Regions from separate parts of the Ferdinandcohnia sp. FSL W7-1320 genome, predicted to be linked through region 1. Evidence: predicted binding sites of a transcription regulator. Region 1 holds the regulator's gene; the other holds the start of a gene.
The links. The regulator LexA, encoded in region 1, represses DNA repair genes until DNA is damaged. The targets are predictions, from matches to a motif close to CGAACATATGTTCG.
Positions count from the first base shown of each region.

Region 2: a site for LexA is predicted at 2,076-2,089, ahead of NST91_RS19280 (YhjD family protein). Genes of this name have one in related genera too.

Region 1 is NZ_JBBPAM010000001.1:3,069,441-3,073,661, reverse strand. It holds gene NST91_RS15235 (methionine gamma-lyase family protein) at 1-12, shown strand, start outside; gene NST91_RS15230 (MerR family transcriptional regulator) at 123-524, shown strand; gene glnA (type I glutamate--ammonia ligase) at 578-1,912, shown strand; gene lexA (transcriptional repressor LexA) at 2,000-2,626, opposite strand; gene NST91_RS15215 (DUF896 domain-containing protein) at 3,032-3,262, shown strand; gene tkt (transketolase) at 3,374-4,221, shown strand, end outside.
Region 2 is NZ_JBBPAM010000001.1:3,914,625-3,918,845, reverse strand. It holds gene aceA (isocitrate lyase) at 1-206, shown strand, start outside; gene NST91_RS19295 (IDEAL domain-containing protein) at 282-518, opposite strand; gene NST91_RS19290 (hypothetical protein) at 706-921, shown strand; gene NST91_RS19285 (competence protein ComK) at 1,107-1,646, shown strand; gene NST91_RS19280 (YhjD family protein) at 1,681-2,058, opposite strand; gene NST91_RS19275 (S9 family peptidase) at 2,229-4,220, shown strand.

The DNA of each region.
Region 1 (4,221 bases):
AATGAGGATTAAACTCCTCTTTTTTTATATGAAATTTCATGTTATGTTTTCTAACATTGTGTTGACAGATAATCTAACATCATATAATATTAACTTATTCATTGCGAAAAGGAGGATCCCATATGAGTGATGAAATTCGGCGTTCCATGCCACTCTTTCCGATTGGAATTGTCATGCAATTAACTGAATTATCTGCAAGGCAAATTCGCTATTATGAGGAAAATGGTTTGATTTCTCCAGCAAGAACTGAAACAAATCGAAGACTATACTCATTTAATGACGTTGATCGATTACTTGAAATAAAAAGCTTGATCGAACAAAAGGTCAATTTGGCAGGAATTAAACAAATATTCGCAGTCCGAAATTCAGGACAAGTTGCGGAAGAAAAGCCTGTTGAGCCTGTGAAACAGGAAATATCTAATTCTGAGCTGAGAAAACTTTTAAGAAATGAATTATTGCAAGCTGGAAGATTTAAAAAGCAGTCAGGTCCGCATCATAATGATATGTCGAGATTTTTTCATTAATAGCATATTGATTACAAAACTATACTTACAACTAGGTTTGGGGAGGAAACACAATGTCCAAATATACGAAAGATGATATTTTTCGTTTAGCAAAAGAAGAGAATGTAAAATTTATTCGTTTACAATTTACAGATATTCTTGGAACAATTAAAAACGTTGAAATTCCCGTAAGTCAATTAGAAAAAGCATTGAGCAATAAAATGATGTTTGATGGCTCTTCAATCGAAGGCTTTGTTCGTATCGAAGAATCAGATATGTACCTATATCCAGATTTAAATACATGGGTAGTTTTCCCGTGGACTGCAGAAAAAGGGAAGGTTGCTCGTTTAATTTGTGATATTCATAATGCGGATGGTACTCCATTCGAAGGGGACCCTCGTAACAACTTAAAGAGAGTCTTGAAAGAAATGGAAGAACTAGGATTTACGGATTTCAATCTTGGCCCTGAACCTGAGTTTTTCTTATTTAAGTTAAATGAAAAAGGTGAACCAACTCTTGAACTTAACGATAATGGTGGTTACTTTGACTTAGCGCCAACAGACCTTGGTGAAAACTGCCGCCGTGATATCGTATTAGAGCTTGAGGAAATGGGATTTGAAATTGAAGCTTCTCACCATGAGGTTGCACCTGGACAACATGAAATTGATTTTAAATACGAGGATGCTTTAACAGCGTGTGATGAAATTCAGACTTTTAAGCTTGTTGTAAAAACAATTGCTCGTAAACATGGTTTACATGCAACCTTTATGCCAAAACCATTGTTTGGAGTAGCGGGTTCAGGAATGCACTGTAACCTATCATTATTCAAAGGCGCGGAAAATGCATTCTTTGATCCTAATGCGGATCTACAATTAAGTGATAATGCTAGACATTTTATTGCAGGTATTTTAAAGCATGCGCCTAATTTTACAGCTGTTACAAATCCAACTGTAAACTCATATAAACGACTAGTACCTGGTTATGAAGCACCTTGCTATGTGGCTTGGTCTGCTCAAAATAGAAGTCCACTTGTTCGTATCCCAGCTTCACGTGGTTTAAGCACACGTGTCGAGGTGCGTTCAGTTGACCCGGCAGCAAACCCTTATATGGCAATGGCTGTACTATTAGCTGCAGGATTAGATGGTATCAAAAACAAATTGACACCACCAGCACCTGTTGACAGAAACATCTATGTGATGAATAAAGAAGAGCGTAATGAAGCGGGCATTGTGGATTTACCACCAACTTTATCTCTTGCATTGGATATGCTTAAGCAGGATGAAGTGTTAATCAAAGCATTAGGCGGACATCTGTTCGAACACTTTATTGAAGCAAAAGAGATCGAATGGGATATGTTCCGTACCCAGGTTCATCCATGGGAGAGAGAGCAATACATGACTATGTATTAATAAATGAACCCTTAACACGTGGATGTGTTAAGGGTTTTTTTGCTAATAAAAAAGGAACATTTCATTTAGAAATGTTCCTTTTTTAGATTAATGAATTGTACGGTATACGCCAATAACTTTTCCTAATATGACTACGTTTTTAAGGATGATCGGTTCGAGCATTGAGTTTTCCGGTTGCAAGCGGATATGATCTTTTTCCTTAAAGAAACGTTTTACAGTCGCTTCATCTTCCTCTGTCATTGCAACAACAATATCCCCATTGTTAGCTGAATGCTGTTGTCTAACAATCACATAGTCTCCGTCAAGAATCCCCGCTTCGATCATACTATCTCCCATTATCTCAAGCATAAAAATTTGGTCATCATGGGCAGCAAAACGATCAGGTAATGGGAAGTACTCTTCAATATTTTCCACAGCTGTAATTGGTTGTCCTGCAGTAACCTTACCTATGACTGGGACATTCACAACGTTTGCAGTTGGAATTGTTTCATTTTCGTCAACTTGTAAAATTTCAATCGCGCGAGGTTTAGTAGGGTCTCTTCGAATCAAGCCTTTGCTTTCTAGTCTGGACAAATGTCCGTGTACTGTTGAACTTGATGCTAAACCAACAGCCTCCCCAATTTCCCTTACGGAAGGTGGGTAGCCCTTTTCTTTAACTTCTTGTTTTATGTAATTCAATATATCCTGCTGTCTTTTAGAAAGCTTCGTTGTCATCTTCGCTCATCCCCTTGCACTTATATTATATATGTATTTAAATCTTCTCTTCGATCTCACTGTTCAGGTGACCTAGTAAATTCGACAAATACCGAATTTCTTAAGTTGAGTATAGCATGTTTTACTAGATTATACAAACATAAGTTCGAATTTTTGTTGACACAAAACAAATGTTCGGTCTATAATAGAAATATAAAATACGAACAAACATTCTATAGGAGTGAAATAAAGATGTTAAGGAAATTACAAGGCGGATTTATCTATTATGTACTATTTGTTTTATTAAGTATGGGAATGGTTATTATTAGTGCAAGCTAAATGCGTAATGTGGATGACTTGTAAAATATCTTTTCATCTAGTACTATGAACTATGATTTAGAAAAGAATAAACAAGGAGTAATAATTATGCTTTCAAAAGATAAAATCAATCGGATCAATGCTCTTGCAAAAAAAGCGAAGACAGTTGGTCTTACGGATAAAGAAAAAGAAGAACAGCAAGAGCTTAGACAAGAGTACCTACGTGTTTTTAGAAGTTCAATGACTAATACATTACATTCTGTAAAAGTTGTTGATCCAGAGGGTAATGATGTAACCCCAGAAAAACTGAAAAATAGTAAGCGGAAAAGATTGCATTAATAAAGAATACATAGATTTCTATGTATTCTTTTTTTTTGTGCATACTATCAATGAAGAACTGCTATGTTTTATGTTAGTTCGTTAGAAACTCTTGAAAGGATGTTTATTTTTATGACACAATCACTAACAGACTTGTCGATAGCGTCAATTCGAACACTTTCTATTGATGCTGTTGAAAAGGCAAATTCAGGACACCCAGGTATGCCAATGGGAGCAGCACCCATGACATATGCTTTATGGACTCGACATATGAAACATAACCCGAAAAACCCACATTGGTTCAACCGTGATCGATTTGTTTTATCTGCGGGACACGGCTCTGCATTATTGTACAGTATGTTACACCTATCTGGTTACGACTTAACAATTGATGACTTAAAGCAGTTTCGCCAATGGGGCAGTAAGACCCCTGGGCATCCTGAGTATGGCCACACGGCAGGTGTCGATGCAACTACTGGCCCACTCGGCCAAGGTATTGCTATGGCTGTTGGAATGGCGATGGCAGAACGCCATTTAGCGGGTGTCTATAATAATGACTCAATTGAAATTGTTAACCATTATACATATGCCATTTGTGGTGATGGTGACCTGATGGAAGGTGTATCAGGTGAGGCTTCATCATTAGCAGGACATCTAAAATTAGGTCGACTAATTGTTTTGTATGATTCTAATGATATTTCCCTTGATGGTGATCTTAATCAAGCGTTTTCAGAATCTATCGAACAAAGGTATAAGTCCTATGGCTGGCAATATCTACGTGTTGAGGATGGGAATGATGTAGAAGCGATTGATAAAGCGATTGAGGAGGCTAAAGGAGATTTAGCACGTCCAGCTCTCATTGAAGTTCGAACGACAATTGGTTATGGTTCTCCAAACCGAGCTGGAAAGTCAAAGGCACACGGTGAACCATTGGGAGCCGATGAATTAAAATTAACGAAGGAAGCGTATAACTGGACGTT
Region 2 (4,221 bases), 850 kb from region 1:
GAGGTTACAAAGAAAGAGGAATGGGGGCATATTCAGAGCTTCAGGAGGCTGAATTCGCAAGCGAAAAGCATGGGTACACAGCTACAAGACATCAGCGTGAAGTAGGAACAGGATATTTTGATGAAGTGGCACAGGTTATTACGGGAGGAACATCATCTACGACTGCTTTAAAAGGCTCTACCGAGGAAGCACAATTTTCAAAATAAGACGCCTAAAAAAAACTGGCTAACATATTGTTAGTCAGTTTTTATTCGGTTATTCTTGGACTTTACAATTTTATATTATGACGTTTTGTTAAATAATTTGCGGTACTCCGCTGAAGCTTCCATAAACAATCCTTCATTTTTTGAGTCAATTGCTTCATTAACCCTCGTTTCCAAAAGCTCTTTTCTTCGTTTAAATAGGCTCTCATCGATAATCATTTGAATATATATGTCTAATACCGATTCCCTAGGTGCTTTGAAATTTTTCGTATCCCGTGACTTCATGATCTCAGAGTATGTTTTTCTTTTTTTCATGAAAGCTCACTCCTAATCCTTTTTAATAGTATATTTAGGTGGACACGTAAAATCAACCGAATTTTTAGACTTTTTAAAAATTTATTTGGAATACTAATAGTGTCTAGGCAAACTTTAACTGACTAAAGTTAAATTCTTGTATGATAATTTATATTTTCATGCATGATAAGAATGGAGGTGGAAAAATATGAAAAATAATTTAGATGAGGGTTCAAATCACGATATCCCAAAGAATACACCATTAAATCCAGTTTTCGGCATGTCAAATGTCCTAGACACAAATAATCCTTTTCTTTCAGAATCTGCTTATGCGGGTAATTCGGTGGATGAGCATACGACATTAGAACAAGCAAACTCCTATCTGGCCGAAAAAGAGCTAGGACAAATAAATGAAAATTCATAGCAGAAAATAAACTCGGTGGTCTTCTTTTAAAAATGTTTTTGCATCCAAAAAAACATTTTAGAAAGAATTCCACTCTTTTTTTGTGAATTTTTTGTGAACTGTATAGTTATAAATACCTAGTAATGCTAATATGAAAATGCTTCCATTAGTAAAAATATTAGAATAATTTAAAGGGGGATGAATAGATGGAGGTTAAGCAAACGAATTATTTGATGGAATATGAAATTAATCCAGACACTATGGCGGTATTACCTATTGAAATTGGTAAAAATACTTGTTCAAGGGTACTTGAAGTTGAAGGTGAATATGTTGTTGCTATGAAGCCGACTGAGATTGTTGACCGAAGCTGCCGTTATTTTGGAAGCTCGCTTAAGGGCAGGCAAGAAGGGACACGTGAAATTATGGGGGTAACCCATAAAGCACCGATTATTGTTGAAGCGTCTAATAAGATTTTTTTATTTCCTACCGCATCGCCAACAAAGCAAGACTGCGCATGGCTATCTCATAACTATGTTTCAGATTGTAGATACAGTGTGAACGAGAACACAACTGTTATTTTTACAAATAAGCAAGCCATTAAATTGCAAATCTCGAAAGGCTCCTTTCAAAACCAACTCCATAGAACTGCACAACTGCGAACGATTGTTACCAATAGAATGGACAAGCCAAATAAACGCATAAATTTTGTATTAAATCCTCAAAACGATCCAAGTATTCCAAACTAATCTGATTGCCAATAATGAATTGGTTTTCCCAGCCTTACGTTTGTTCATTGTTAGTCATTGTCTTTTCGATGAAATAAGATTCAAGCAACTGTTGAACTTCATTTCGAATCCGTGGGTTAAAGTAGTTATGTTCCTCTTCATAGCCTCGATACATGAATGAAAATAATGTGAATGCCTCATCTCTTTGTTTTTCCCATACCTTCATATTTTTCTTTTTCATTTGTTGTTTAATTGTATAGAGGTCTTTTTGAACCATCTTCATTGTATGTTCAAGTAAATGGAGATATGGCTTCTTTAACTTAAAGCCAGCGGTTTCTATTGCTGTCAGATCACGATTAAGGATGGTAAGAACCATAGGTAAAAAGATAGCTTTTTCAAAAATAGCTCGGTCATCCTCAGGTATTCTTGTCATGATTATCCCTCTTTTTTAGAACATATGTTTGTATATATGATAAGACATATTTTTAGAAGAATCAAGAAGAGAGAAGGAAAAAGTATTTCTAGTGTCGAAATACTTTTATTAGTGGTGCATCATGTATGAGGTACTACAATGACAATTCGTAAACAAAGGACGGGAGAAGAATGACAGAGATAAAACGTAGAGGCATCGTAGCAGAGGATTTATATGAATTAAAAACAGTCAATGATCCACAGCTTTCTCCGGATGGAAGCAAATTTGTGTTTGTGGAGACTGAAATTAATAAGGATAAGCACGAGTATAACTCACATTTATATGTTGGCGCTGTTGAGGGTAAAGTTACTCAATGGACTTTTGGTGATGTGAGAGATGGGTCGCCACGTTGGTCCCCGACTGGAGAATCTATTGCATTTGTATCGAATCGTTCTGGAAAACAGCAAATCTATTGCTTGCATACAGATGGTGGTGAACCAAAACAAATTACATATTGTGCAAATGGAGCACGAAATCCGATCTGGTCACCGGATGGTTCAAAGATCTTATTTACTACTTCATTAGCACATGACGAGAGCGTTACGGATAAAGAAAGGAAGAAGAAGGAAGAAGATGAGAAACATCTTGAACCGATGATCGTTGAAAGAATCCGTTATAAATCTGACGCAGCAGGATTTCTAGATAACAAAAATCAACATCTTGCATTGGTAGATGTAGCTACTGGTGCAGTGGAGCAATTAACATCAGGGGAACATGATTATACGGCAGGATGTTGGTCTCCTGATGGATCAAAAATTACATTTGTAGGAGATATCAATGAGGATTCAGATTATAACTTGATTTCTGATGTCTATGTGATGTCGCTCAAAGATAAGAGCTATGAAAAGATTACGAACGGCTCAGGGAACTTTGGTACTCCTTCTTGGTCTCCTGATGGCCAATATATTGCATTAGTTGGACATGAACAAGAATTTGCAGGAGCCACTTTACCAAAAATTTGGTTATATACAATTGAAAGTGCTGAGCTAACTTGTTTAACAAGTGAATTAGATGCTTATGTAGGAGATTGTGTTGCTGCTGACTTCCAATTAGGGGGATCCAATCCTGGTGTCATCTGGAACGAAGATAGTAGAAGTTTTTACTTTCTATTAACTAACCATGGTAGTACAGGGGTTTATTATGGATCTATTGAGGGTGAAGTCTATCCATCATTATTCGAGAACCAGCATGTATTTGCACTAACAGTAAATAATCATAAGGCAGTTGTTGGTATCAGTAAACCAACAGAACCAGGGGATTTATATTATTTAGATTTGAGTACTGGAGAAATAAATCGACTCACAAATGTAAATGAAAAGTTTTTACAGGATATTGAATTGTCTGATGCGCAAAGCTTTACATTTAATGCCCCAGATGGTTGGGAAATTAATGGCTGGGTGATGAAGCCAGTTGGTTATGAAGAAGGTAAAAAGTATCCAACAATTATTGAAGTACATGGTGGTCCTCATGCGATGTATGCCAATACGTATTTCCATGAATTTCAAGTGTTAACTAGTAAGGGATTTGTTGTTATCTTTACTAATCCACGCGGTAGTCATGGCTATGGTCAGCAATTTGTTGATGCTGTTCGAGGTGATTATGGCGGCAAGGATTATTTAGACGTGATAGCAGCAACTGACTATGCAGTGGATCATTTTGATTTTGTTGATGAAACAAAACTTGGTGTAACAGGTGGAAGCTATGGTGGTTTCATGACGAATTGGATCGTCGGTCATACAAATCGATTTAAAGCCGCCGTTACACAACGTTCAATTTCAAACTGGCTTAGCTTTTATGGCGTAAGTGATATTGGCTACTTCTTTACTGAGTGGGAGTTAAAAGGCAATTTCCTCGAAGATCCTGAAAAGTTATGGAACCATTCACCACTCAAATATGTTGGGAATGTAGAAACTCCTTTATTAATCATCCATGGTGAGCGTGATTTCCGTTGTCCAATCGAACAGGCAGAGCAGTTCTATGTTGCATTGAAACACCAAAAGAAACCAACAAAATTTGTTCGTTTCCCAGGTGCTAACCATGAATTATCTAGAAGCGGAAATCCAAAATTAAGGGTGGCACGCCTTGACCATATTAAAGATTGGTTTGTAGAATATCTCGTTTAAT